Regions from separate parts of the Pseudoalteromonas sp. PS1M3 genome, predicted to be linked through region 1. Evidence: predicted binding sites of a transcription regulator. Region 1 holds the regulator's gene; each other region holds the start of a gene.
The links. The regulator FliA, encoded in region 1, starts transcription of late flagellar genes. The targets are predictions, from matches to a motif close to CTAAAGNTNNNNNNNNNNNNGCCGATA.
Positions count from the first base shown of each region.

Region 2: PS1M3_RS10065 (VC2046/SO_2500 family protein) is a predicted target of FliA. The motif match lies at 3,460-3,486, and genes of this name have one in related genera.
Region 3: PS1M3_RS01310 (DUF5610 domain-containing protein) is a predicted target of FliA. The motif match lies at 7,046-7,072, and genes of this name have one in related genera.

Region 1 is NZ_AP022624.1:2,504,841-2,514,955, reverse strand. Features, by position in the region: gene flhA (flagellar biosynthesis protein FlhA) at 1-699, shown strand, start outside; gene flhF (flagellar biosynthesis protein FlhF) at 720-2,195, shown strand; gene PS1M3_RS11675 (MinD/ParA family protein) at 2,188-3,048, shown strand; gene PS1M3_RS11670 (RNA polymerase sigma factor FliA) at 3,075-3,785, shown strand; gene cheY (chemotaxis response regulator CheY) at 3,825-4,208, shown strand; gene PS1M3_RS11660 (protein phosphatase CheZ) at 4,227-4,994, shown strand; gene PS1M3_RS11655 (chemotaxis protein CheA) at 5,010-7,253, shown strand; gene PS1M3_RS11650 (chemotaxis response regulator protein-glutamate methylesterase) at 7,313-8,467, shown strand; gene PS1M3_RS11645 (flagellar motor protein) at 8,460-9,224, shown strand; gene PS1M3_RS11640 (flagellar motor protein MotB) at 9,227-10,115, shown strand, end outside.
Region 2 is NZ_AP022624.1:2,193,025-2,203,139, forward strand. Features, by position in the region: gene PS1M3_RS10040 (NCS2 family permease) at 1-268, opposite strand, end outside; gene PS1M3_RS10045 (tetratricopeptide repeat protein) at 388-843, shown strand; gene PS1M3_RS10050 (SulA-like leucine-rich domain-containing protein) at 1,132-1,575, shown strand; gene PS1M3_RS10055 (YchJ family protein) at 1,605-2,084, shown strand; gene PS1M3_RS10060 (DUF6172 family protein) at 2,400-2,702, opposite strand; gene PS1M3_RS10065 (VC2046/SO_2500 family protein) at 2,898-3,425, opposite strand; tRNA gene PS1M3_RS10070 (tRNA-Tyr) at 3,538-3,622, shown strand; tRNA gene PS1M3_RS10075 (tRNA-Tyr) at 3,672-3,756, shown strand; gene PS1M3_RS10080 (M48 family metallopeptidase) at 3,843-4,529, opposite strand; gene PS1M3_RS10085 (MHYT domain-containing protein) at 4,806-8,129, shown strand; gene PS1M3_RS10090 (two-component system response regulator) at 8,138-9,130, shown strand; gene PS1M3_RS10095 (VOC family protein) at 9,127-9,567, opposite strand; gene PS1M3_RS10100 (HD domain-containing protein) at 9,569-10,115, opposite strand, start outside.
Region 3 is NZ_AP022624.1:261,475-271,589, forward strand. Features, by position in the region: gene PS1M3_RS01260 (type II secretion system protein N) at 1-22, shown strand, start outside; gene PS1M3_RS01265 (UPF0149 family protein) at 45-632, shown strand; gene PS1M3_RS01270 (hypothetical protein) at 672-878, opposite strand; gene PS1M3_RS01275 (hypothetical protein) at 878-1,237, opposite strand; gene ccoG (cytochrome c oxidase accessory protein CcoG) at 1,527-2,957, shown strand; gene PS1M3_RS01285 (serine/threonine protein kinase) at 3,033-4,007, shown strand; gene PS1M3_RS01290 (thiol:disulfide interchange protein DsbA/DsbL) at 4,042-4,665, shown strand; gene PS1M3_RS01295 (thiol:disulfide interchange protein DsbA/DsbL) at 4,682-5,320, shown strand; partial or broken gene PS1M3_RS01300 (DUF523 domain-containing protein) at 5,380-5,831, shown strand; gene trmA (tRNA (uridine(54)-C5)-methyltransferase TrmA) at 5,842-6,939, opposite strand; gene PS1M3_RS01310 (DUF5610 domain-containing protein) at 7,102-8,229, shown strand; gene murI (glutamate racemase) at 8,307-9,107, shown strand; gene PS1M3_RS01320 (RNA-binding protein) at 9,070-9,549, opposite strand.

The DNA of each region.
Region 1 (10,115 bases):
TGGATAAAACCAGATCAAAAAGACGAAGCACAATCGCTTGGCTATACCGTGGTAGATTCAGCTACAGTTGTGGCTACACACATTAGCCAGTTGCTTACTAACAGCGCAGCACTGCTGTTAGGTCACGAGGAAGTACAGAACTTATTAGATATGTTAGGTAAAAGCCACCCTCGCTTAGTTGAAGGTTTAGTCCCTGACGTATTACCGTTAACTGTGATAGTAAAAGTACTACAAAATCTACTTAATGAGGGCGTTGCAATTCGTGATATGCGCTCAATTGTACAAACCCTTGTTGAGTATGGGCCACGTAGCCAAGACCCTGATGTGCTAACGGCTGCAGTACGTATTTCATTACGTCGATTAATCGTTCAAGACGCTGTAGGCATGTCTTCAGAAATCCCTGTCATAACCTTGGCGCCTGAGTTGGAACAGATGTTGCATCAGTCACTACAAAATGCAGGCGACGAAGGTGCCGGTATAGAGCCAGGACTTGCAGAGCGACTTCAAGTGTCACTAAATGAAGCGCATCAAAATCAAGAAATGTCCGGTGAACCTTCAATATTGCTAACGTCGGGAATGTTACGCACTGTGTTATCTCGTTTTGTTAAGTACACCATCCCGGGTTTAAGGGTGATGTCTTATCAAGAGGTACCAGATGAAAGACAGATCAAGATAGTCAGCTCTGTTGGCCAACAATAAGATTTTAAAGGGGTTGAATCATGAAAATAAAACGTTTTTTTGCTAAAGATATGCGCACAGTACTTAAAGAAGTTAAAGACGAATTAGGTGTTGATGCGGTTATTATGTCAAATAAAAAACTAGCTAACGGTGTAGAAATTGTAGCAGCAGTAGATTATGACAAAGCAGCCCCTAAAAAAGAGCAAGCACTTAGCGCTCCAGCACAAAGCTCAACAAAAACACAGCCAGTGCATAATTTTGTAAAACCAGAGCCTCTTCGCGCTAAACCAGAGCCACAAGCGAAAGTAGCCGATAGTCTTCAGGCATTATTAGAGCGTCAAGCCCCACGCCCTCGTTCTGCAGAATTGGCTTCTATGTTTTCTCAATCAGGTATTGATACTACAGACAACTACCAAGAGCCAGTTCAAGAGCAGCGTCCTCGTCCTATATTCATTAATGAACGTCAAGCTTCAGCGCGTCCGCAAACACAAGCAGACAGCCTTGGATTTGATGATTTAGAAAGTGGTTTTGATGATCTTGACAGTCCAGTGACACCTCGCGAAGAAACTAAGCATACTGAAAGTGAGCAAATTTCGTCAATGCGTGACGAAATGAATGCCATTCGTCAATTGTTAGAACATCAAGTGTCAGGGCTTATGCAACAAGACATGGCAAGACGCGATCCTACTCGTGCATGCATGATTGATCGCTTAGTCGGTATGGGAATAGATAAAGATGTTGCTGAGCAAATGGCGTGCTTCGTACCTGACGATGTATCTCGCCAGCAAGGTTGGAAAGCACTTTTAACAATGGTTGAAGATCAGATGCAGACAACCAACAACGAGATTTTACGTCAAGGCGGTGTATACGCCTTAGTCGGCCCAACGGGTGTTGGCAAAACAACAACCGTTGCTAAATTAGCTGCGCTTGGCGCACAAAAATACGGTGCAGACAAAGTTGCTTTAATCACAACAGACACATACAGAATTGGTGCTTATGAGCAACTCGCCACTTATGGCCGAATTATAGGTTGTGGTGTAAAGCAAGTTAAAGATGCTAATGAATTAGCTGAAGTTTTATATCATTTACGAAATAAACGACTAGTATTAATTGATACTGCGGGTATGAGCCAACGCGACTTGCGCTTAACAGAGCAACTTAATACGCTAATGCGTAATCAGCGTGTTGATATTCGCAGTTATTTAGTGCTCAGCGCAACATCGCAAATACATGTGTTGCAAGAAACCGTTAGGCACTTTAAAAAAGTGCAGTTAAGTGGTTGTATATTCACCAAATTAGATGAATCTTTAAGTTTAGGTGAGATTATTAGTATAGCGATTCAAAATCGCCTTCCAATAGGGTATCTTACTAACGGTCAACGAGTACCAGAAGATATTCGAGTTGCAAATGCTGAAAAACTAGTTAAAAAGGCTGAGCAACTCTATTTAAAAAGAGCAAAAGCACAACATTCAAGGCACCAAGCAGTGGCGCCAAGCACAGTAGGGATGTATGATTAACACAGTATTAGATCAAGCAAGTGGCCTGCGCAAAATGAGTCAAAACAATAACAACGGCGTAAAAGTTATCGCTGTCACTGGCGGTAAAGGTGGAGTAGGAAAAACAAATGTTTCTCTGAATACTGCAATTGCATTAGGCCAGCAAGGTAACAGAGTGTTGGTTCTTGATGCCGATTTAGGCTTAGCAAACTGTGACGTTATGCTAGGACTACGTGTTGAACGTAACTTATCACATGTTTTATCTGGTGAATGTGAACTTGATGAAATTTTAGTTGAAGGCCCCGCAGGTATAAAGATTGTACCCGCAACGTCAGGCTCTCAAAGTATGGTTGAATTGTCGCCTTCAGAGCACGCGGGACTTATACGGGCTTTTAGTGAATTAAATACAGAATTTGATATTTTAATTGTCGATACAGCCGCAGGTATTTCAGACATGGTGCTGAGTTTTTCTCGCGCGGCACAAGACGTCATGGTTGTTGTATGCGACGAGCCCACATCGATTACAGATGCTTATGCGCTCATTAAAGTGTTGAGTCGCGAGCATGGTGTATACAAATTTAAAATTGTTGCAAATATGGTCCGTAGTATGCGTGAAGGGCAAGAGTTATTTGCTAAACTTTCCAAAGTGACCGATCGTTTTTTAGATGTATCAATGGACCTGGTCGCAACGGTTCCCTACGACGAAAATATGCGCAAAGCAACGCGTCGCCAAAAAGTTATTGTAGAGCTTTTTCCTAATTCGCCGGCGGCACTTGCGTTTCAAGCGTTAGCAACAAAAGCAGTTAAATGGCCAATACCTAATCAACCATCAGGTCATCTGGAGTTTTTCATAGAGAAACTAGTAAACGGCTAATTATGACAACATTGGTGAATAAAGTTATGGGATATCAATCAGCACAAAATTTAAATGTGATTGTTGAAAAACATGCATCACTTGTCAAAAAAGTGGCATGTCATCTTATAGCGCGTTTACCAGCCAGCGTGCAGCTGGACGATTTAATACAATCAGGAATGATAGGTCTGATTGAAGCATCTAAAAGTTTTGATGCAACCAAAGGGGCTAGCTTTGAAACTTTTGCGGGGATTCGTATTCGTGGGGCAATGCTTGACGAGATGCGACGTGGCGATTGGGCACCCCGTTCAGTGCATCGTAAAAGCCGTTTGGTGGCCGAAACAATTGCATTTTTAGAAAAAAGCTTAAACCGTGAGCCGACAGATATAGAAGTTGCTGAAAAACTTGAAATTTCGTTAAATGAGTACCATCATATCTTAAACGATGTAAATGCAAGTAAAGTACTCGGTATTGAAGACCTTGGTGTTGATGAAGATGCCATCAGTCCAGTGGGCCAAGATTTAGCGCTAGACAAACCGTTTAATAATGTTAAAAATGAGCGGTTTAACGAGTCTTTATTAGGTGCAATAAAATCTTTACCAGAACGTGATGCAATGGTGCTGTCTTTGTACTATAACGATGAAATGAATTTAAAAGAAATAGGGCATATACTCGATGTAAGTGAATCGCGTGTAAGTCAAATACATGGTCAGGCGATGATTAAGCTTAAAGCTAAAATCAATGACTGGATAAATTAGTAGTAAGTAAACAAGGTTAAGACCTCACTGGGGGATGTTTTGGATAAAAACATGAAAATTCTGGTTGTTGACGATTTTTCAACAATGAGACGTATTATTAAAAATCTGTTGCGTGACTTAGGTTTCACTAATGTTCAAGAAGCAGACGATGGGTCAACCGCTTTGCCAATGCTACAAAATCAAGTATTTGATTTTGTTGTTACCGATTGGAATATGCCAGGAATGCAGGGTATAGACCTACTTAGAGCAATACGTGCGGATGATAAGCTTAAACACATTCCAGTATTGATGGTAACGGCTGAAGCTAAAAAAGAACAAATTATAGCGGCAGCTCAGGCAGGTGTGAATGGTTATATCGTTAAGCCATTTACTGCTGGAACACTCAAAACTAAATTAGAAAAAGTATTTGAACGTTTAGGCTAATGATAGGGGGAGAGGCTTATGTCAGCACTTGCTGCGCCTCAAATAACTTTAGAACAAGCTCGTCAGCTCGTTGTTTTTCTAGAAAACGGTGAGCAAGACAAAGCCAATCAGTTAATTTTAGATACCGCTTCTAAGGAGCAATCTGAAATATTTGCTGAGGTTGGAAAGTTAACCCGTCAATTGCATGAAGCTTTAAAAAGCTTTGAGCTAGACACTCGCTTATCTGACTTAACTACCGATGCTATTCCAGATGCAAAAAAACGGCTCAATTATGTTATAGAAATGACAGAAAATGCCGCGAATAAAACAATGGATGCTGTTGAGGCTAGCCTACCAATTGCTCAACAGTTGGCAGACGAAATATCTCATATCAAACCGACATGGGATCGCCTAATGAATCGAGAGATTGAGTTAGGGGAGTTTAAATCGTTATGCCACAGCATTGATAAGTTTATGAACAATTCTCATCATAAAACCGATGAGCTGCAAAGTTTGATGACTAATGTACTTATGGCACAAGACTATCAAGATTTAACCGGCCAAGTTATTCGCCGAGTTATTGAGCTTGTTAGAGAAGTTGAAGAAAGCTTAATTCATCTTTTGACAGCCTTCGCTGATCAAAGCGAAAGCAAAGCCGAAAAAATAGAACAACAAAAAACAAATGAACCATTAGACGAACAAACTTTAGCAGGTCCAGAAGGCCCTATTATTGATAAAGAATCACGTAATGATGTTGTATCTGATCAAGATGAAGTCGATGATCTTTTATCAAGTTTGGGCTTCTAAGAGGAGAGTAACTGCATGTTTGAAGTCGATGAAGATATTTTACAAGACTTTCTTGTAGAGGCAGGAGAAATCCTAGAGCTTTTATCTGAACAGTTAGTTGAGCTGGAAAACAATCCAGAGGACACCGAATTACTCAATGCCATATTTAGAGGGTTTCACACTGTAAAAGGTGGTGCTGGGTTTTTAGCTATGACCGAGCTCGTTGACGCATGTCATGGCGCAGAGAATGTCTTCGACCTGCTTAGACAAGGCGTACGAACGGTTAATTCGGAATTGATGGACGTAATTTTACAAGCTCTCGATACGATTAACGAGATGTTTGCCACCATTCAAAATCGTGACAAACCAGAACCCGCCGATCCCGAACTTCTTGAAACCCTTCATAAACTAGGTTTACCTCCAACAGAAGAAGAGCTTGCTGGTGACTCACCCGTTGATTCAACTGAAGAACCTCAAGCCGAGGTTATTGATGCCCCAGTTGCCGAGGAAGCCTCAGGAACTGATGAAGAAGATCCGTTTGCATTTGACGAGCTATTTAGCGGTGGAACAGTTGAACAAAGCGATGATGAAACTCAGATTGACGAAATAACAGAAGATGAATTTGAAAACTTACTAGACGAATTACATGGAAAAGGTCAAAGCCCAGTAGCTGAAAGCGCGTCCAGTAGTAGTGATGTCAGTGGAGACATTACAGATGATGAGTTTGACAACTTACTTGATGAACTTCATGGCGTTGGAAGCTTTGGTGCTGTTGCGGCCAGTGAGCCTGTAAAAGAGCAAACAGCAACTAATAATTCTGCAGAAAGTTCTGCAACGCCTTCAACACGTTCACCTGCAAGTGATTCTAGCGATGATGAAATTAGCGATGATGAGTTTGAAGCATTGCTTGACGAACTTCATGGATCAGGTGCCCCTAAATCAATAGAGAGCCCTGCAGCTTCAGAGCCGAAGCCCGCTGCTAAACCTGTGGCTAAGGTAAGTGAGCCTGTTAAAAAGCCTGAACCTGTAAAAGCCGCTGCGCCAAAACCAGTGCAAAAGCCTGCAGAAAAAGCAGCTCCAGCGCCTGCAGCTGTGAAAAAGCCAGCTCCTCCGCAAGCAGAAACAACAGTCCGAGTTGACACAAAACGCCTAGACCAAATAATGAATATGGTGGGTGAGCTTGTACTTGTTCGTAACAGATTGGTAAGTTTAGCCACTAACTCAGAAAGTGAAGCAATGGGCAAAGCCATTTCTAACTTAGATGTTGTGACGGCTGATATCCAAGGCGCAGTAATGCAAACGCGAATGCAGCCAATTAAAAAGGTATTTGGCCGCTTCCCTCGCGTTGTTCGTGACTTAGCACGAAGCTTAAATAAAGATATTAGTTTACAGCTTGTTGGTGAAGAAACCGATTTAGACAAAAACTTAGTTGAGGCACTTGCAGACCCACTAGTTCACTTAGTTAGAAATTCAGTGGATCACGGTATAGAAATGCCAGCTGACCGTGAAGCAGCAGGCAAACCTCGGACGGGTAATGTTACACTTTCAGCGTCTCAAGAGGGAGACCATATTTTGCTTACCATCAAAGATGATGGTGCGGGTATGGACGCAGAAAAGCTCAAAAAGATAGCGATTGGTAAAGGGGTAATAGATCACGATCAAGCAAGTCGTTTATCGGATACTGAAGCCTACAACTTAATATTTGCACCAGGATTTTCGACCAAAGAAGAGATCTCTGACATCTCAGGCCGTGGTGTGGGAATGGATGTTGTAAAAACTAAAATCACTCAACTTAATGGCTCAGTGAGTATTCAGTCAGAGCTAGGTGTTGGTACAATTTTAGAAATAAAAGTACCGTTAACACTTGCGATATTACCAACCTTGATGGTTGTAGTTGGCGAACAAACATTTGCATTACCATTAGCAGGTGTAAGCGAAATATTCCATTTAGATCTAACCAAAACAAATGTTGTTGATGGTCAATTAACCATTATTGTACGTAAGAAAGCGATACCGCTATTTTATCTTGAGCATTGGTTAGTTAAAGGAGCAGATCGCACTCAGCGCAAAGCGCAAGGTCATGTTGTTATTGTTCAAATAGGTACTCAGCAGGTTGGTTTTGTAGTTGATTCTTTAATAGGTCAAGAAGAAGTTGTAATTAAACCTCTTGATGCTCTTTTGCAAGGTACTCCAGGTATGGCAGGCGCAACTATTACATCAGATGGTGGAATTGCACTAATTTTAGATGTTCCAAATATGTTAAAACACTACGCTGGCTAAATCATAAAGTAGGTACACACAAGATGTGTACCTACGTATAAATTTAATAAGAGAGCTAAATGGCCGTAAAAGTTTTAGTTGTTGATGATTCGAGCTTTTTTCGTCGTAGAGTAAGCGAAATCCTTGAACAAGACAGCGACATACAAGTTATAGGTTTTGCCATTAATGGCAGAGAGGCTGTAGAAAAAACGGCTCAGCTTCGTCCTGATATGATCACGATGGATGTAGAAATGCCTGTGCTTGATGGTATCAGTGCTGTTAAAGAGATAATGGCAAGTAACCCCACGCCAATATTAATGTTTTCCTCTTTAACCCGTGCTGGCGCAACAGCAACACTTGATGCGCTTGATGCTGGAGCGATGGATTTTTTACCTAAAAAGTTTGAAGATATTGCACGTAATAATGAAGATGCGATAAAGCTCCTTCAAGCTAAAGTCAAAGAAATTGGTAATAAGCGCATTCCTAGAGCCTTTAGGCCAATAACACACCAGAAACCAGCGGCACGCTCTGTGCCTGATAAAACCAGTAATACTGGGTCTTCAATCAGGCAACCAGATAGAAGTTTTCAGCGTTCAACAACCGCATCGACATTAACAAAAACACAAAACAACGTACCAACTCGTGCAAGTGGCAAGCAATACAAGCTTGTGGCTATCGGTACATCTACTGGTGGTCCTGTTGCTTTACAAAATGTGCTTACGCAATTACCCGCTAATTTTCCGCATCCCATTTTACTTATCCAGCATATGCCTGCTGCTTTTACACCGGCATTTGCAGCTCGTTTAAATGGATTGTGCAAAATAAAAGTAAAAGAAGCACAGCAAGGTGATCGTCTTGACCCTGGAACTGCCTATTTGGCTCCTGGCGGGCAACAAATGATGGTTGAAGGTCGAGGTGGTTCTAAAACATTGCGCGTTTTTGAAGACAATAGCGAGCGAATCACTTATAAGCCCAGTGTTGACGTTACATTTGCAAGTATTGCAAAAGCTTATCAGGGAGATGTTTTAGCTATTATTTTAACCGGCATGGGGGCTGATGGTAGAGATGGCGCAAGAATGTTAAAACAAACTGGCGCCACTATTTGGGCACAAGATGAAAAAAGCTGTGTTGTTTATGGTATGCCACAAGCTGTTGCTAATGCGGGACTTTCAAGTGAGAGTTTAGCGCTTGACGATATTGCAACGCGGATAAAAAGTGAAACCGGTTGTGGATAAGCTTTCTGTACTTGGTTTAATTGTAGCACTAAGTGCTATAGCAATTGGCTATCATTTAGAAGGTGGTGTTATTGCCGCCCTTTTTAATGGCCCTGCGCTCATTATAGTACTAGGTGGGACAGTAGGCGCTGTAATGCTGCAAACGTCTACTAGTACCTTTAAAAAAATGCTTAGAATGAGTCACTGGGTATTTGTGACTCCCAGTTACAATATTGATGATGCAATTGAGCAAGTTAAACGTTGGTCTCATAAAGCGAGACAAGAAGGATATTTGGCATTAGAGGATGAAGCCCTAACTCACTCAGATGTATATGCAGCAAAAGGGCTGAGTTTACTTGTTGATGGCGGTTCAGAGCAGAGGCTACGTGATACGCTTGAAATAGATTTAATGCTGGAGCGTGAGCGTTTGCTTGAAGCTGCGCGTGTATACGAAGCAATGGGCGGTTATAGCCCTACCATCGGTATTTTAGGAGCTGTTCTTGGGCTCATTCAGGCTATGTCTTTTATTACCGATCCGCAATTGCTTGGCGCTGGGGTTGCAACAGCCTTTATTGCAACGATTTATGGGGTGGGGTTAGCTAATTTATTATTTTTGCCAATGGCACATAAGCTCAAGCAACGTGTAGAAGAAAAGATGCTTTACCACGAAATGCTTGCAGAAGGGATAATTGCAATCAGCGATGGCCAAAGCCCAATGAACATTGAGCTAAAGTTAGAAGCTTATCGTGTTGAACGGCCAAGCCTAGTGGACGCATAAAAATGATGCGTCGACGATTTGGTCGCTCGGCCTATAAAAACCAGCATACAGAGCGCTGGTTAGTATCTTATGCGGATTATATGACCATTATGTTTGCCTTCTTTGTTGTAATGTATGCGATTGCGATTAACAAAGAAGAAAACTTCCAAATTTTATCCGATTCCCTAGAGCAAGTATTCGACAAGTCGGCTCGTGTTTATTCTCAGCAAGGTACGGGGATAGATGGTACTGGAATACTTACTGATAGGGTTACTCCTGAAGATGAATTGCTGTATGGCGAAAGTATCAACAAGGAAGAGCAAGGCCCAGAGTTGTTAGACGGCCAAAGTGAGACAAGTAATATACAGCAAAAATATTTAGGAAAACCACTTGATAGCTTATTAACGAAACTTCAGTCAGCGCTTATTGATGAAATACGTGATGGTGAAGCCAATCTAGAATTGCATCAAGATTGGCTCATAATAGAACTGAGTTCAGGTATGTTATTTTCAAGTGGTAGCGCAGTTGCTCATTCTAGAGCAAAACAAGTTGTTAAAATTGTAAAAGATATTGTCGCGCCAGTGGATAACTATATACGGGTGCGTGGTTATACAGATGATGAAACAATTAAAAATGAAATATTTCGCTCTAACTGGGAGCTTTCTGTCGCTCGCGCAACTTCAATACTTGTTGAGCTTGAAGCACTTGGCATAAATTCGGCCCGAATGGCTATTGAAGGGTATGGACAGTATTCACCCTTTGCACCTAACGACACAGATGAGGGCCGAGCTGAAAATAGAAAAGTAGTAATAGCGTTATCTAAATATGGGTTGCCAGAAGAGAAAAATAAATCAGCAGAAGAGCCGATAGTTGAGGCAGTAGCGCCTGAGCCAGAAGTAGAATTACCGTCAG
Region 2 (10,115 bases), 310 kb from region 1:
CAACGCCATACGTAAAGAAGGCGTTTAACCCCATGCCAGGTGCTAAAGCTAATGGGTAATTGGCCCATAACCCCATAATAAAACAACCTATTGCAGCAGCAATACAAGTAGCAACAAAAGCAGCCCCTTGATCCATTCCCGCTTCTGCTAACATCGCAGGGTTCACAAATACAATGTAAACCATTGTGATAAAAGTAGTCATTCCGGCGATGCATTCTCGACGAACCGTGGACCCATTTTCGTTAATTTTAAATAAAGCTTCTAACATAATGAACTTACAACAATAAAAAGTAGCGAGATTTTATCATAAAAAGTATATTTTTCAGGACATTTTACCTTGCGATATACTAAACTATTGAAGTAGTTAACTATACCGAATGACAGCATATGATAAAAACCACACCAACAGGTTATGATTTAGAACAACAATTAGACAATATTTTGTCTTTTGTGACACAACCAGGCGATACTAATTCGTCACCTGAAAATGATAGCTCTCAACAAAGTACGCTGAATAAGGCGCTATATTATTTAAAAAATAACCAGCCTGCTTTAGCTGCAAAGTGGATGCGTTTATCGGCAATGTCTGGTGATCACCGAGGGCAATTTTATTTAGGCTTGTTTTTTGTAAAAGGCCAAGGTGTTCCACAAAGTGTATTTCATGGAGTTGCTTGGCTTAGCTTATCGAGTAGCCAGGGTCATGAGCCAGCTACAGTTGCGCTTGCTGATTTAAGAAAATATATAGAAACAAAGCGTTTTAAGGATGCCCAATGTTATGCAGCCAGTTTATATGAACAAATTCATCAATTACAATATGCCCATTTAATCCCCCCTGCCCCTTAGTAAAAGCCCGAAACTTAGCTCGTAAAAGTACTGTATACAGTACAGAGCTATAATTTAAATTTATAAAAAACGTAAGCAAACCTTTTCAACCTATATAAAAAACACTCACCCACTAACATTCCAATTTAAATAAAAGCGATAAATATCAACAGTATAAACATTAAAATACACATCCTTAAAAATAGAATATAAATTTGTATAAAAAAATAGCAAAAAAACACTTGCGCCATAACACTGTATAAACTACTGTATACATGTACTGTATATAAACCCAGTGAGCGAGATGATATGTTACAGCCAATAACCGTAAGAACAGTAAAAAGCTATCAACAAGACGAACTATCTGATTGTGTTAACGTGATTCAAATTGAAGATGATATATCGGCAACGTTTGAGCTGTTAAAGGTGCTACACCAGTATAATAGTTTAAATGCTTGGACTTTATTAATCGCACCAGATCATGTTCCTAGTAAAGCTTTGCTTGATTCATGTTCAATAGACACAAGTAAACTATTAGTCATTAGGCAAAAACATTTAGTAAATTTAGAATATGTACTGCGTAGCGCACTGCATAATGGTAACTTTGCAGCGGTCATTACATGGACTGATATGTTAAACAATCAGTTATTGAGCAACTTATCGCTTAACTTAAGTAACACAAAAACAAAGTTATACTGTTTTATTAAAAATTCTGACGTACTTGATATACCTTACATACAGCAAGCTTGCTAAAATGATGTTTTAAATCTTATGTAACAATTATGAATTATTTAAATAACAACACTTGCTTTTGTGGAAACCAAAAAAATTACGAAGATTGCTGTGAACCACTGCTATTAGGTGATAAACAAGCAGAAACACCCGAGCAGTTAATGCGCTCTAGGTATACAGCTTACGTACAAAAAAATGCTAAATACGTATACCAAACATATGCAAGTGAAAAGCAAGCTGAAAACCCTGTAAATGAAATTAAAGAATTTGCGACCAGTTGTCGATTTGTAAGCTTATCTGTTATTGAAACAAACAGCGATGAAAATAAAGGGGTCGTTGAGTTTAAAGCTACCTATTTTTATCAAAACCTATATTGTGTGTTACATGAGCGCTCTCAATTTATAAAAGAGCAACACCAGTGGCGATATCTCGATGGTATTATATTTCCGGTCGCTGATATAAAAGTTGGCAGGAATGATGATTGCCCTTGTGGCAGCGCAAAAAAATACAAAAAATGCCATAGCGCGTAATCCCCTCTTTTTAAGTGAAGTACATTATTTATTTCACTCCGTTGCTAATTAAATACTCACATTTAATGCATAGCTTCGTAAATTTATTAAACACAACTCCCTTTATAACCTTTTAGGTTTAGTACTACCACTATTAATTAAGTGGTTAATATTGAAGGAAAAAGTAGTGTTAATAACAATTCAACAGTTGAAGCCCTAAAACGATGTAAAATACTTTGAGCTAGCTCAAAAGAAAAAAGCTTGAAGGTAATCTATAGGCATAAAAAATGGGCCAATGGCCCATTTAAATAATTTGATATGCACAAACGCTAATTATTACTCGTCGTTATCAAGGTCTAGCTGTTGACGCTGTGCAGGTTTTGCCAATATTTCTAAGTAAAAAGACATCAATTCTTGCTTTTCAATATCGCTAATACAGTTGCTGATTTCAGCTACATGAACCACTTGCGCATCTTCAACCGTTTTACCAAACTTACAGTCAAATGCCCAATAATCTGCATCTTCTGGTAGAGTTTTGTTGCGCTCTCTTTTCAAATATTTTTTCACTTCATGCTTTGCAGCATCAACCATACGAGGGTATTTGATTTTCTCGTGATTTAGCGTGAATGTTTTCTTCATTACGTTCCTAATTACCTTGGTTTAATGATAACGGCATTCATGTCATACCATTTGTAGCCATTATAGCAATTGCATTTAATTTTTGGATGCTTTTTTTACATTAAATCAATTTTTAGTCAATTGGGGTTTGGTGCAGTCGTAAAATTTAATCAGTGATGGGTAGTGTAACTAGACACTATTTGATGAAATCATAAATTATGCCATCGTCAAATGTAATGGTTCACGCTGATTTACGTCTGTTAGAACGTCATAAAAGCCTGCGACATCCATTTTTGGATTATCTATTTCTATTTCGTCTTTTTGTAAACGTCTTCGCACAGCAAGTTCACAATTATCTATAATGGGTAGGGGTATGTGGTTTACATCATCTCTAATCGAAAAGGGCTCAGGGTTTAAACACTGATTTAACTTTATATCGGCCATGCCTTTATTTTCACCAACCAAAGACAAACGCTGTGCATTAAACTGCCCAATTAGCATATTAAATTCACTGGGTGCTAATGGCTGCTTTGGTCCTGCTCCTAATTGCTCTCTTAACTGCGCTTCTTGAGTTGTGTTATCTTCAATTTCACTTTTAGGTAAATGAAATTGACTAAAATCTAAAGCATCTTGTGAAAGCATTGCTAACAGCAATGAAAATTCACCACGGCGGTCTGCATGTACACTTTGGTTTAACCGAGTACTTAATTGCTGCTCTGTGATTAACAAATCATCGATTTGCATAGACTTTAGCCGATTGGAATGAGTAATGAATATTTATCGGCTTTATTTAAATTTTCTTTAGCTTTTTTCTTTACTTAAAGGCACATTTTGCTATTATCAGCGCCGTTGCATTGGAGGGGTTCCCGAGCGGCCAAAGGGATCAGACTGTAAATCTGACGGCTCAGCCTTCGCTGGTTCGAATCCAGCTCCCTCCACCACTTTTCTTACCGCTAAGTTAAGTGGGGCCAAATGTAACAAAAATAGTGTGGAGGGGTTCCCGAGCGGCCAAAGGGATCAGACTGTAAATCTGACGGCTCAGCCTTCGCTGGTTCGAATCCAGCTCCCTCCACCACTTCTTCTATATTTCTATATTTCTATATTTCTATATTCCTATATTCCTATATTCCTATATTCCTATATTCCTATATTCAAATTAGCTTAAAACACCCACTGTAAACTTGTTCCGTTTGCTTTTAGCCAATCTGATGCAATTTTATGATCAGGAAAAAATGCCTCTACTCTAGCCCAAAAGTCCTTACTGTGGTTTAAATACTGCAAATGAGCAAGTTCATGCACAATTACATAATCAATCACGGCATGAGGAGCCCCTATTAGGTGTAAATTAAAAGTTAGTTCTCGCCTGCTGTTGCAACTCCCCCAACGGCGCTTATATATGGCAATACTTAATTTTTGAGGCAATTCTTCTTTCATTATTTTGCAATAATAGTTAATACGCATTTCAATATACGCCGCCAACTTCTCTTCTAAATACTGTTTAATCAAACTTTCGTATTTACCATTGTAATTTTTTACTCTAGTAGAGTGTGTTACTAACAAAACATTATTGTGTTCTTGAATATCAGATAATGAGCTTTCTAAAAAACTTAATTTAACCCAGTCAGAAAATATCTTAATTTTATTATGGATAAGGGGATACTGCTTAATATCGACTGCATTAAGCTGCTTTTTTAATTGTGCTTCAATCCAGGGCTGCTTTTCAAGTAACCAACTATCGATTTGTTTTTGGGCAACATAATGGGGAGCATATACAGTAACAGCTTGATCATGTACCTTTATAGCGACTGTTTTTCTTCGTTTACTTTTTTTTAGCTGGTAATCAAACACTACTTTTTCTCATTAACCTAATTTTAAGTATTCACTACAAATATTTATATGCTAATTTGATGTAACCCCATGTTGGTTATCATCTGTGTCATTCATATAATAGCAAAATATTTTTCTATCAGTTTGCATAAAATAAATATAAAAAATAATAACTTGAAAACTATACGTTAAAAAATTGAAACAAACTCATTTTTTATACCGCTCTAGTTAATTAAGTATTTATTTATATGATGAATATATTAAACTGGCTACCTAAAGACTAATTTTTGAGCCAATATGCTATCTGCATTTTTTATTACAGACCACGACCCTAGCCTAGTAGTTAACGGCGTTTACGACCCTCTTTTAGTATCTATATCTGTTTTAATAGCAATATTCGCTTCTTTTTTTACAACCCGATTGATTGATTTAGCCAAAGAAACAAAATTTCATAATTATGAACGCCTAGCAAAATTTACTGCCGCTGCTATATTTTCAGCCGGTATTTGGAGTATGCACTTTATCGGTATGCTGGCCTTCTCGCTCTGCACAAATATTAAATACGACCCAACAATAACTATATTGTCTTTTCTTCCTGCTTTTTTTGCTTGCCTATTTGCAATTTCTATTTTAATTAACAATAAAGCGAGCTTCAAAATACTTGGTTTATGTTCTGTATTATTAGGCGCAGGCATTGGCACAATGCATTATAGCGGCATGGCCGCTATGGAGTTGGCTCCTTTATTACGCTACGACCCACTTATGTTTGTTTTATCAATATTTGTTGCAATAGCACTTTCTTTTATTGCTCTTTATAGTCGATTTAACTTAGATAAATTTTTCCCTACATTAACGCCTCTACAAAGCCGCACCATAAGCGCAATTATTTTGGGCCTTGCTGTTGCAGGAATGCACTATATGGGCATGGCAGCAACCCGTTTTGTTGCAACTTCGCCACTGCTATTCGATGATATTAACGCATCCGCCGGTCTTACATTTGTCGCAATTGCTGTTGCTACAGCAACGGTTGCTATTACAAGCGTCGTGGCGGTTATTAACGGAATGGTTCGTTATAAAATGTTGCTAGAAGAAAAGTCTGCCGATGAGTCTCGCCTGAATGCCATACTCGAAACAGCCATCGATGCCATAGTAACGATTGATCACAGAGGGCATATTTTAAGTTTTAATGCCTCAGCCACACATATTTTTGGCTGGCAAGAACATGAAGTAAAAAACAAAAATATAAAAATGTTAATGGATGAAAAGCTCGCTAAGCATCACGATGAATACCTCTCTAATGCAAAAGATGTTAACTCAAACAAGGTGCTCGGTGTAAACCGTGAAATTTTTGCAAAACACAAAGAAGGCCATCTTTTTCCTATTAGAATAGGCATTGGTGAAGTTAACCAGCCAGGACAAACCCCACTTTATGTTGGTTATATCACTGATTTAACCGAACAACGTGAATTACAACGCAGCCTTGTTGAAAAAGAGCAAAAATACCGTTCTTTAATAAACAATATGCCGGGTGCTGTATTTAGATGTAGGCTAGATGATAATTGGAGTATGTTATTCATAAGCCCAAGTATTTTAGAGTTAACAGGTTATCAATCAGATGAATTTACTGAGCATTGCTTAGAATTTAACGACCTTATTTTAAAAACTGACCAACAGGCAGTAATAGATGCAGTAACTTCAGCAGTTAAAGAAAAGCGCCAATATTCTATCGAATATAGAATTCGTCATAGAAATGGTAAAGTTTTATGGTTATTAGACCAAGGTAGTTTTTACTTTAATAATAAAGACGAAGCTCAGTGGATAGATGGCGTGTTTGTTGATATCACCGAGCGTAAAGAGTACGAAGAGAAGCTCGAAAAAGCGAAACTCATCGCTGAAGAAGCCGCACAAGCAAAACAGTCGTTTATGGCTAATATGAGCCACGAAATACGCACCCCTATGAACTCTATTATCGGCTTTAGCGACCTGCTCATGGATACACCACTCAATAATGAGCAGCAAAAGCACCTTGTTACCGTTAATAACGCAGCCCGTTCGCTTCTTCGCTTGCTTAACGAGGTACTCGATTCAGCTAAATTAGAACGTGGTAAGTTGACCATTGAGGCAGTTCACTTTAGCCTTAAACCCGTTATAGACAGCATCATTTCAACGTTTTGGTTAGAAGCAAAAAAGAAAGATCTTTTACTTCATCTTATTATTAAAGAATCAGTGCAAAATACCTATTACGGTGATCCAGACAGGTTAAGACAGATTTTAACTAACCTTATTGGCAATGCGATTAAGTTTACAGAGCATGGCTCTGTGACCATTACCGTAAGCACCACACAAAATGGGCATTTATTTTTTGAAGTACAAGACACCGGCATTGGGATTGAAAAGGATAGAGTGAGCGCTATTTTTCAACCTTTTGTCCAAGCTGACGGAACGACTACCCGCCGCTTTGGTGGTACAGGGCTTGGAACAACTATCAGCAAACAACTTGTTGAGCTGATGGGGGGAACTATAAATTTAGTCAGTGAAATAAATAAAGGCACCTGCTTTTATTTTTCGCTTCCTCTTAAAGTGGGTGATGAAGAAAAAATTGACTATTTTGATGGCCTTCATACACAGTTACCTGCCCTAAGAATTTTGGTCGTTGACGACATAGAACAAAATACTGAGCTTCTCTCGTTATTACTTTCCAGGGATCACCATGCGGTTACAAAAGCGAGTAATGGTCTTGAGGCAATTGACACCTTCAAACAACACGATTTTGATGTCATTTTAATGGATATTCACATGCCAGAATGTGACGGTATTGAAGCTTCGATAAAAATACGCGAGATAGAAAAACAACAACAGTTAAAAAATATTCCTATTATTGCTTTAACCGCCAGCGTTTTACAGCAAGATAAACTATTAGCTAAAAAAGCAGGCATGAATGGGTTTGCAAACAAGCCAATTGACATTAATCAATTAAATCAAGAAATTGCACAAGTACTTGGTTTAGGTGTTTCGAAAGAAATCGAAATAGCACAAACAGATCCAAATGCAAAACACATCGATTTTAAAAAAGGATTAGCGTTATGGGGATCGAAGTGTAAACAGCTGACTGAAATCACTAAATTTATTAAAGACAATGACAAACGCTTCGACACACTTATAAACGAGCCTCAGCTAAACACTCAAAATAGCTATAGTTTAATACACACTTTAAAAGGGATTGCTGGAAACCTTGGTCTTATTGCACTAATGAGACTTTTATCCAATCTAGAGCAAGCTATTAAACAAGGCGAGGACGTTGATAATATTTTACAATCAATAAAAGCTGAACTGTCTGTTATTTCACAATTGTTAACGACAAAAGAATGTGATCAAACTGATAAACCTGAAAGTAAAAACAATGTAGTGTCAATTGATGAATTAACACAGCTGTGTGAAGCACTTTATGACTCAGCACAAAACGCTGAATTAAACGATAATGCATTGACGAACCTGCAAACGTTTTCAGGTGAACCCTTTTCAGATGACATTGCCGCAATAGCTGATGCATTTGATGAATTTGATTTTGAAAATGCGATTCTCAAATTAGACACATTGATAAACAAACTAAACGATATATGAGTATATAGATGATTTTTGCTACACACAGGCCTCGGGTTTTAATTGTTGATGATGAGCCTGCGAACCTTAAGGTTATGCGGGAAATACTGGGCAATCAGTACCGATTGTCCTTTGCAAAATCGGGAGAAGCAGCCTTAACATTACTTGAAAAAGAATTACCCAAACTCATTTTACTCGACATAATGATGCCACATATGAATGGGTTTGAAGTATGTGAACACGTTAAACGTAATCCAAAAACCGCACACATCCCCATTATTTTTGTCACAGCCCTTGGTGACGAGAGCGATGAGTATAAAGGGTTTGAATTAGGTGCGGTCGACTACATAACCAAGCCAATAAGCCCTGCTATTGTAAGAGCGCGTGTTAAAACACACCTTTCTTTGGTACAAGCAGAGCAATTAAAGCAAGCACATATAGATTTAGTTCAGCGCTTGGGGCGTGCCGCAGAGTATAAAGATACCGATACGGGTGAGCACATAGTTCGTATGAGCCAGTACAGTAAAGTTCTTGCGCTAGGTATTGGCATGTCAGAAAATCAAGCAGAGCTTCTGCATCAGGCAGCGCCTATGCATGATGTTGGAAAAATAGGTATTCCCGATGCAATTTTATTAAAGCCCGGAAAGTTATCAGAGCAAGAATTTGAACACATGAAAGAGCATGCCTTAATTGGCGCAAAAATCTTAGCTAATTCATCTTCTCCATTGCTTCAACTCGCGCACACATTGGCAATAGAGCATCACGAAAAATGGGATGGAACAGGTTACCCTTACGGTTTAAAAGGCGATGAAATTTCAATCGAAGGTAGAATTGTTGCTGTTGCAGATGTATTTGATGCACTCACATCTAAGCGACCATATAAAGACGCGTGGAGTGTAGAAAAAGCAGTTGCTCATATGAAAGACCAAGCAGGTAGCCACTTTGACCCAGCTATTATTGATTTATTAGTTAATAAACTAGACGAAATACTCAATATCAAGCAAAGCAATCAAGAACGTTAACTCTTTTTAGCACTGTGCGAGCCCTGCTCAACAGATGGGTAAAACATCTTGATATGTTCATAATCATGAGATGTTATTTCATGGCTATTACCGCTTTCATCTTTAAAATATATTGAGAACGTAACACCGTGGTCGGCTAATACTGTTTTTATGTCCATTGATTTGAAGTGCGCAAGCCACGCTATAAATTGTTCTCCAGTAGCACCAAACGCAATTCCTTTGCTGCGAACTTCACCTTCAAACAATGCTAAGCGTGTTGTGGTATTTTGGTCTTGGAGTGTTAAAGGACCTTTGCCTGTCTCGTCCCAAAACGCAAGCTCCTCAACTACTTTAAAACCAAGTACTTTTTCATACCAAGTCACTGCATTCGAAAGATTATTTACGTTTATGTGGCAGTGATCAACCCCCGATAATAAAGGCATTGTTTTGTTGCTCATATTACTCACCAATCTCTGACTTTAACTGCTCTAAAAACGCATCCATATAGTGAGTGCGTCTTTGCGCTTCAGCTTTAGCTGATGGCGTGTTCATACTCTTAGCAATATTTAAAAGTTTTATAAAAAAATGATCTAAAGTAAATTTTTTATCGTCAGGCTCTCTAGTTGTACAAAAAGGGTCGTCAGGGCTGTAAAGTAAGCGCCCTATAGAACCCCCTACTTTCATGCAACGGCTAACACCAATGGCACCAAGAGCATCCATTCTATCTGCATCTTGTACTATTTGCGCCTCAAGCGTTTTAATTTTAATGTTAGCACTAAAGCTATGTGCCGCTATTGCATGATGAATTTCTTCAAACAAGTTTGCGTCATAACCTAAGCCTTTTAAAAACCCAATCGCTTTATCGGCTGCCATAGTCGATGCTTTGGCTCTGTCAGGGTGATTTTTAGCCACTGCGACACAGTCGTGTAACCATGCTGCAGGCAAAACAATCGCCATATTGGCATTTTCAGCTTCACAAAGTTGTATTGCCACTCTAACCACACGT
Region 3 (10,115 bases), 1.4 Mb from region 1:
TCGTTACCCGCTCAATTTTTAATGTTTTGATATAAAGAGTTTTAATGCAACTACCGCAATTCACTGAGCTGCATGCTAAGCAGCTCAGCACATTTCTAAATACCCAACCTCAAGCCATGACCTTTGAACAAAGCCAAGGTTATTTGTTTGGCGTTATATGTTCACCCGACCCTCTTGATGTGCACGAATGGGTTGATGTGATACTCAATAATTCAGCAAACGAATTAGATGAAGAAACGCTATTTTTATTTATGGCGTTTTACCATCAAATAAGTGAACAGGTTTTTGAAGTAGGTTATAAACTGCCACCACAGTACGACAGTGCATTTTGCTCGCAGTGGAGCCAAGGCTTTTTAACAGCAAGTAATGCTTACACGCAAAAGCTATTAGCAGCAACGAAGTTAGATGCACAGTACAAAGAGGCCTTAGAAACCGCACAAGCAACCCTCAGCTTTTTTGCATTAGATACACAGCTTATCTCTCAAATAGCATCACAAAATTCAATGAATACATTGCAGTTGTGTGAGCAACAATATGACCTTATGGGGGATTTTGCACTTGGTTTTGCAGAGCTAGTAGAAATAGTGGCGCTCAATAGTGGTTTGTATAACGATGATGGCTGGGACGAGTAGTTAGCGTTAAACTTTTTAATAATGGCGCTTTAATTAATATCAAGCGCCAAGATCTAAAATAATATCTGTGCAGCCTTGCTTGCACTTCACCACGCCTTTTCCCACTTCGCTGGTGGCTAAATCGAGTGTGAGTACCGTATTACATTTTTCGCATTTTAGCGTTTTACCTTGTGCTAACTGTTTAAGCATATTACGTTGCTTGTGAAACGAATCACTGGTTTTTTTGTTTAAATTAGAAAAGTCCATTATTTAGCCCGTTTTTGCTCGAGTGATTCAGACACTATTTTACACACTTTATTTAAGCGTTCAGCGTAGAAGTATAGGTTTAAGTCGCGTTCACGACAGTAGCGCAAATTAAATAGCTGAACTGCGTCATCAGTGGTGAATGTTTTTTCTACGTATTCTTTTTCTGAGCTTGAAAGTGTTAGCTCATGACTAATTCTGTTTTTTGCTAAATTAGCAGCAGGGCTTCTATTTACTTTACTTGCATCACTTAAAAAGCCAATACCTTCGCCTAATAGCTTTTCGCGTGGTTCTTTTACAAGTGGATGATCAATGGTAAAAAACGCAAGGATCACAATTATCAAAATAATAAACTTCTTCATGGATACGTAAACCTTGATCTAAATAGGGTTGAATTATCAAGCAGTGTAATAAACTGCCTTTTAAAAGCAAGTAACTGAGATGAATAAATTAGTTGTAATCTATACCAGTAATTTTAGCCAATATTGATATAATAACTGACAAAAGTTAGATATTTCTGAAATATCTGAAAGTATTTAATTTATGATTCATTAAACAAGTCTTACTTAGCAAGTTACTTGCTACACTATGAGTATAGAGCATTTGATTAGTGCTCAGCTTTTATTTTCCAAGCGGTGTTGAGGAACTTCGATGGACAAACAGATTAAAGTAAAAAACATTCCTGTTGAGGTAAAAATTCAAAAGCCGGATTTAAGCCGTCAAGATGATAGATTTAACCCCCGTAACCGCATTTATGTGAGAGCCGTAAAAGGTCTTCACCAATTACTAAGACAGCGCATTGGTTTTTTAGGCATGCTCGTATTTATGGTTTTGCCATGGATAAACTTTAACGGCCAGCAAGCCGTGCTATTTGATTTAATAGCACAAAAATACAATATTTTTGGTCTAACTTTATGGCCTCAAGACTTCACCATACTGGCGTTTATATTCATGCTGGCGGCTTTTGCGCTGTTTTTGGTAACTACATTTTATGGACGAGTCTGGTGCGGATATACTTGTCCTCAAACGGTCTGGACCTTCATTTTTATCTGGTTTGAAGAAAAACTTGAAGGGACAGCAAATCAACGTAAAAAGCTCGATCAACGGCCTATGGACTTTGACAAGTTCTGGCGAAAAACAGCTAAGCATTCCAGCTGGGTGTTGTTTTCTTTGTATACTTCTATTTCGTTTGTTGGTTACTTCACACCGATAAGAGAGCTACTCCCTGATTTTATAACCTTTAATGTTGGCGGTTATGCACTAGTGAGCATTTTAGTATTTGCTGTGTGTACATATGGCAACGCAGGCTGGATGCGTGAAATTATGTGTTTGCATATCTGTCCCTACTCACGTTTTCAGTCGGCAATGTTTGACAAAGATACCTACACAGTAACCTATGATGAAAGCCGAGGTGAAAGCCGGGGCCCTCGCTCACGTAAGGTTGCCCACGCTGATTTAGAAATAGGTGACTGTATTGACTGTAACCTATGTGTACAAGTCTGCCCAACAGGCATTGATATAAGAAACGGTTTGCAGGCTGAGTGTATAAATTGTGGTGCGTGTATTGATGCGTGTGACGGCGTAATGGATAAAATGGAGTACCCGCGAGGGTTAATTTCGTATACCACAGAACGTAATCTTGAGACGCCAGAAAATAAAACCAATCCTCTACGAGCCAAAATTATTGGGTATACGGTCATACTAGTGTTGCTAACAGGCGCGCTTGTTGCAAATATTGCACTGCGTAAACCAATGGACTTTGATATTATTCGTGATCGAAATCAGCTATATCGTGTCGACTTTAATGGCTTGGTTGAAAACACATATACCTTAAAGGTCATCAATAAGGCGCAATATGAGCAAACCTTTAACATTAAAGTGGCGGGGCTAGAAAACTTTAAATACATAGGTAAACAAGTATTTACTGTTCAAGCAGGTCAATCGCATAATGTGCCATTATCACTCGTTATGGACCCTTATGACTTAAAAGCGCCTATAACAGAGTTTAATTTTGTATTGTCGCCAGTTAATGAACCGGATGAAACAATTTCGCAATCGAGCAACTTTTTTAGAGCGCGATAGCCGTACTTTCTAATTCGGTAAATATAGCAATAACAAAAGCGGGTTCAACCCGCTTTTCATTTATATAAGAAGAGCATGAGCAAATTTAGCTTTATAGATTTAACCCCAGATTTAATACTTGATGCGATAGAAACCATAGGTATTTATCCCGAGTCTGGGTTACTAGCGCTTAACAGTTATGAAAATAGAGTTTATCAATTTAAAGCCGAAGACGGTCTGCGTTACGTAGTAAAGTTTTATCGTCCCGAGCGTTGGAGTAAAGCACAAATTCAAGAGGAGCACGATTTTGCTTTTGAGCTTGCTGACGCTGAAGTACCCGTTGTAGCCCCTGTTTTACATAATGGACAAAGCTTGTTTGAACACCAGGGCTATATGTTTGTGGTATTCCCAAGTGTGGGTGGGCGGTTATTTGAAGTAGATAATTTAGATCAGCTTGATGTTATGGGACGTTTAATTGGTCGAATGCACCAAGTAGCTAAAACCAAACCCTTTACTTACAGACCAACAATAAGCTGTGAAGAATACTTGCATACAGCTAAAGTTCATCTTCAAAAAAGTAACTTGGTGCCAATGGGATTAAGCACTGCTTTTTATACTATTTTAGATTTGGTAATTGAGCAGACACAAAAGCAGTATCAAGATACAAATAGTATTCGCTTACATGGCGATTGCCATGCAGGCAATATATTATGGGCTGGCGATGCGCTAATGTTCGTGGATTTAGACGATAGTCGTCAAGGGCCTGCTATTCAAGATCTATGGATGATGCTCAGTGGCGACAGACCAACGCAACTGTTACAGTTAGACACTTTGGTGGGAGCGTATGAAGAATTTTGTGATTTTGACCACGCTCAACTCAAATTAATTGAACCGCTGCGAGCAATGCGTATTATTCACTACATGGGATGGGTGGCAAAAAGGTGGAGCGATCCAGCTTTTGTGCGGAACTTTTCATGGTTTGCTGATGACAAATACTGGGAGCAACAAATTTTAGCGCTTAAAGAACAACTTGCTGCACTGCAAGAACCGCCGTTAAAGTTATTGCCGTAAATTATTTTTTAATGACGAGTACAACGAGACACTAATGCTTAAAAAACTAAAACTGAGCCTACTTCTTTTATGTTTACCATTTGCAGCCTTTGCTGCACAGTTTGAGGCAAATAACCAATACACGATTATTAAAACTGAAAAAAGCACAACACCCCAGGTAACAGAGTTCTTTTCATTTTATTGTCCGCACTGTTTTAAATTTGAACCAGTGGCTAAAGCAATTGAAAAAAAACTGCCTGAAGGCACTGATTTTGTTAAAAGTCACGTCAACTTTTTAGGTGGTGTATCTCCACAGGCACAAAGTAATTTAAGCTTTGCTTACTTAATCGCAAAACAACAAGGGCAAGCACAAAATATAGCTGACCAAATTTTTAGAAGTATCCATATTCAAGGTGCGCCTTTAACAGAAGTTAAAGACCTTAAAAAGCTATTGGAAGTAAATGGAATAGATAGCGACACATTTGACCAAGCGATTGCAAGCATGCCTATTATTGCCGAAGAGCAAGCAATGCAAGATAAGCAAAACAAATATTCAAAGTTAGGTGCGTTAACTGGTGTACCTACTTTTATTGTTAACGATAAATACAAAATCAATATTAACACCATAAAAAACCAACAAGAACTTGATGAGTTAATTGCGTTTTTATTAGCATTATAAATTTTGGAGCATAAGAATGATTAAACTACTTAAAGCAGGGTTACTTGCATTAGTATTACCGATGGCAGCAACAAGCTTTGCGGCGGACTACCAAGAAGGCGTCCATTACGATGTTATTGCTGAACGTGCCACTAAAAAGCCAGAAGTAAAAGAGTTTTTCTCTTTTTACTGCCCGGCGTGTAATAACTACGAGTCACTGATCAGCGAATTTAAGCCTAAACTAGATAAAAATGTTAAGTTTAAAAAGAGTCACGTTGACTTTGTGGGTGTTCGTAATCCAGAAAACCAACAAATGATGAGCCAAGCACTTGCAACTGCTGAAGTACTTCCTCAAAAAGAGAAACTTATCGCAGCTATTTTTAATCATATTCACACTAAGCGCGCTAAATTTAACGAATTAGCTGACGTGAAAGATGTGTTTGTTGCGCAAGGTGTTGATGGCGATAAGTTTGATAAGTTATTTAAAAGCTTTTCGGTTCGTACATTAAGTTCTAAGATGAAACGTGATCAAGAATACTTTAAAGAAAAAGGTGCTCTTCGTGGTGTACCCACATTTATCGTAAACGGTAAGTATAAATTAAACTTAGGCCGTGAATCGGGTGTTACAGCTCCTGAAGATATCAGTAAATTAATTAATTACTTAGCTAACAAGTAAGTTTAGCTAAAAGCAAAAAAGCTCCTTAAGGAGCTTTTTTGCTTTATAAGGATGTAGCAATGAAAAAAATATTAGTATCGAGTTGCTTGCTAGGGCAGCCTGTTCGTTATGATGGGAAAGGACAAACATTACAGCATCCACAATTACGGGTATGGCAAAGTAATAAGAAAATAATATCCTTTTGTCCTGAAGTGGCTGGTGGGCTATCTACTCCTAGAGCTCCTGCTGAAATAATACAGGGGAAAGTAATTACTAATTCAGGAGAAGATGTAACAGAGCAATTTCAAACTGGGGCTAATATAGCGCTAGAACTTTGTAAAAAAATAAAGTTCGTTTTGCTTTACTTAAAGAATCGAGCCCTTCTTGCGGACGAAATACAATATATGATGGAAAGCATCGCGGAATAAAAATCGAAGGTCTAGGTTTAACTGCAGCATTATTAATAAAGAATGGAGTTCAAGTATTTAGTGAAGAGCAAATACCAGCACTTATAAAAGCACTGGCACTTTAATTTTGGTTGGTTATTTACGCTGTAAGAAAACACCCGACTCTATGTGATGTGTATAAGGGAACTGATCAAATATCGCAAAGCGCTTAACGTTATGCGAACGCGTTAAATGATCTAAATCGCGTTCCAGTGTGTCAGGATTACACGATATATAAATTATGTTTTCGTAATTAGCCACTAAATCACAGGTTAACTCATCCATACCAGCGCGTGGCGGGTCGACTAATATGGTTTGGCAGTCATAGCTTTTAAGGTCAATACCGTCTAAACGAGAAAAAGTACGTTCGCCATTCATTGCTTGAGTAAACTCTTCGCTCGACATACGAATAATATCTAGGTTGTCTACATTGTTTTTGGCAATATTATATTGAGCAGAGTGAACAGACGATTTAGATATTTCAGTTGCGAGTACTTTATTAAAAGATCCCGCTAGCGCAATAGAAAAGTTACCATTACCGCAGTAAAGCTCCAGTAAATCATTTTTAAGTGGTTTACATAAATCTTGTGCCCACTCAAGCATACTTATATTTACTTTTGCATTAGGTTGCGTAAAGCTATTTTCTACTTGTTGGTAAATTAGTTCTTGGCCATTTACAGTTAATTGCTCTGTTACAAAGTCATCACCTAGCACTTCTTTCTGCTTACGTGCTCGGCCAATAAAATCTATTTTATATTTTTCACTCAGTTTTGCCTTTAGTGACTTAATTTCACGTAGCCATTCATCATCAAGCGGCTTGTGATAAAGCAAGCTCACTAAAATTTCACCACTGAGTGTAGACAGGTAATCTATTTGAAATAGCTTCCGGCGTAAAACCTCGCATGGTTTAAGGTTTTCAATCATCACCTGCATGATTTCACCAACAAGCGGTGCCGCAGGGTCAAACGTATCAACGCGTATTTTTTCTTTAGTTTGCTGATCAAACATTATATGAAACAGATCGTCTCCATCATGCCATACTCTAAATTCGGCACGTTGGCGGTAGTTAATTGGCTCCGAGCTAAATACTTCTAGCTGCTCCACACCAAAACGTTGAAACTGTGAAGTTATACGCTGTTCTTTTTCACTTAACTGCGCTTGGTACTGTGTGGTATCTATTTTAATAACTGCCATTCGCGTTACTACCTTATCTAAGATCTGTTTATCGGCGCTATTGTAGGGAGCGGTTCGCATTTGTCTAGTTTTGGCTAGAATAAATGATGTTTTTTTGCACGGTTTACTTTAGTTTTTTATGCCCTGGCCGATAACAAACTACGCATGCTCAGGAGACGATTCATGAAAATAGGCAATTATGGCTTTGTACCAAGCCAGAACATAAACAAATTCAACAACAAAGCTGATGTACAACAACCTACCATCGCGTCTCCGCAAGACAGCTATCAGCAACGAGGTAAAGAATTAGCTGCTAAAGTTTTAGGTGATAAAATGGCAGAGCAGCTTGGTTTGCCTGTTCAAGAAAAAAAAGCAGATAAGCCCCTTTTTGATTTTGAAGCAATAGTTAAAAATGTACTCGACTTTGTCACCGGCGCCGTTAATAAAGCAAAAGCTGATGGTGCCGATGACGATAAATTAAAAGGTATGCTAAGTGATGCCCGTAAGGGGGTGCAAATAGGTATTGATGACGCTGTTGATGAGTTAAAAGAATCCGGCGTTCTGAACGATGAAACCCAAGAGGGAATCAACAAATCAAAAGAAGGTATTTTTGATGGCCTTGATAAGTTTGAAGATAACTTGTTCAACCCAATGCCCGCTAGTGTGGGGGTAACTCAAGCACAATACACAAGTTTAAGTAATAATGCTCAGTACAGTTTCACAACCGCAGAAGGTGATGAAGTAACGATAAGTTTTGCCGATGCGTTTAAATCTCAGTCTGCTAGTAGCTATCAGCGTGCTGAGGGAGGGGAGGCATTCGTAAGTGAATCATCACAATCGAGAGAGCTTTCATTTTCAATATCAGTTAACGGCGACCTTAATGATAAAGAGCAAGAAGCAATTAATGAGTTAATGGAAAACCTACAAAACGTAAGCAAGACCTTTTTTAGCGGCGATTTAGAGCAGGCATTTGAAGAGGCGCAAGAGCTTAGTTTAGGCAATGAACAACTTGTCGCATTTTCAATGGATTTACGCCAAACCAAAACAGTTGCTGCAATAAAGGGTTACGAAGAAAATAAACCGGCTCCAGAAAAAGTAATTGCAGATAAAGTAGCGCCTTTTAATGATGACCTCCGAGAGGCATTTTCTAAAGCAACCGAGCTAGGTATTCAAAATCAATTATCAGGTATTATGCAGTGGCTTAATGAAGATCAAAGTGAGATCGATAAACTGGTTGATTACACAAAAGCTATGTTTGAAAACCTTAATAAGATAAATAGCGCGACAAAGCAAACAGCAGAGGAAGTTTAACCTCAACATTAAACTACTTTCTTTTGCAAAAATCACATGGCAAACTGCCGTTCTAATCTAATAATAGGAACGGTAGTTTGTCAGCGCATATAATGGTTTTTGATTCAGGGATTGGTGGCACAACAGTACTTGATCATATAAAGCAACGTATCCCGAATGCTCAATATAGCTATTTTATGGATAATGCTTTCTTACCTTATGGAGCTCAAACACAACAAACAATTATTAATCGTTTGTGTTCGCTCATTCATTTCATTAAGTCAAACAAGCTAAACGTCGATTTAATTGTAATAGCATGCAACACGGCATCCACATCGGCATTAAGTGCTGTACGCAAAATTACAGATATACCCATAGTTGGTGTTGTACCAGCAATCAAGCCCGCCGCAGAATTAACATGTTTAAATCACATTGCTTTACTGGCAACACCTGCCACAATAGCGAGCTCATATACAAAAAAGTTAATAGCGCAGCACGCTAGTAATGTAACTGTTAACTTATATAGCAGTGTTGAGTTGGTAAACGTTGCTGAATTACTTTTCTTTAATGGCTATTTAGATACAAATAAATTACATGCTGTACTTGAAGGTTTGAATATTGAAAAGCAAACAGATGTGATTGTATTGGGGTGTACTCACTTTCCAATACTTACAAAGCAGATTAGTGAGCACTTTAAAAATAGCATTCAGCTGGTGGATTCTGGTGCAGCAATAGCAAATAGGGTTATTTATCTATTAACTGAGTCAGGTTTATTAGCACAAAATATACCTGGCATAAAAAAGCCATTGCAATACTATGCAACGGCTAATGTGATCAGCGATAAACTTGCGGTTAAGCTAGTTAAACTGATTGATCCGCCTGAGCTCGAAGCGTATTAGAATCATCTTCTTGTTTTTGTTTTGCTTCACGAACTTTTAAAGTACGTTGTTGGAACTCACTATCGTTCAAGTTAGCAATAGCATTGTCTGCATCAGCTTGCGCCATTTCAACAAAACCAAAGCCACGACGTTTGCCTGTATTTTTATCCTTTAATAGGCGAACGTTGAATACTTTACCTTGCTCTTCAAACAAAGCACGAACAACACCTTCGTTTGCACGGTAAGGAAGGTTACCAACGTAAAGTGTTTTAGTTTTTACTTCGGCCTCTTCTAAAACGTCAGAAGACATAGCAGCAATAACTAGCCCACCTATTAATAAGCCAACAGCAAATACAATTGCAGGGTCAAGTTCTAAGCTTCCAAGGGCGAACTTAACAATAACAAAACCAACTACAGCAATAACAACAGAAAAGATAAAAGATTTTTGATCGGGTAATTTCATTTTAGATCTACCAATAAACAGGAAATAAACATTAATTTAACATTGTGAACTTGCTATCTTAACGTCTTAAACGAACTTAGCAATGATATTTATATGAAATTATAAAAAGCAGTGTAAAAAAACATCAATTTAAGCGTGTTTTAACATGGTTTTTTGTGGTTTTGTTCTAATTTTGTTCGAACAGTAAAAAGATCTAAAAAAAGGGTTGATCTGTTTTCGGATCTCCCTATAATGCGACCCCACTGAGACGGGAAACGCCGAAGCATAGCAAAGTGTTAGCGGCTCAGAGAGTTAAGTAAAACTTCGGTTTTAAATTATCATAAGAAAGTTTAAAACAAAGTATTGACTCGAAAAATAAAGGATGTATTATACGCATCCCTAGCGACAACGTCGCAACGTTCTTTAACAATATAAAGCAATCATCTGTGTGGGCACTCGTACAGATTGAGTTCTAACAGCCAAGCTTAGTTCGCTAAGTGAAGCAAAAAAATTAGAGTCTCAATTGAAACTGAGTGACCAACAGAATAATTACTTAGGTAGTTATTCAACACAGTCAATTCAATATC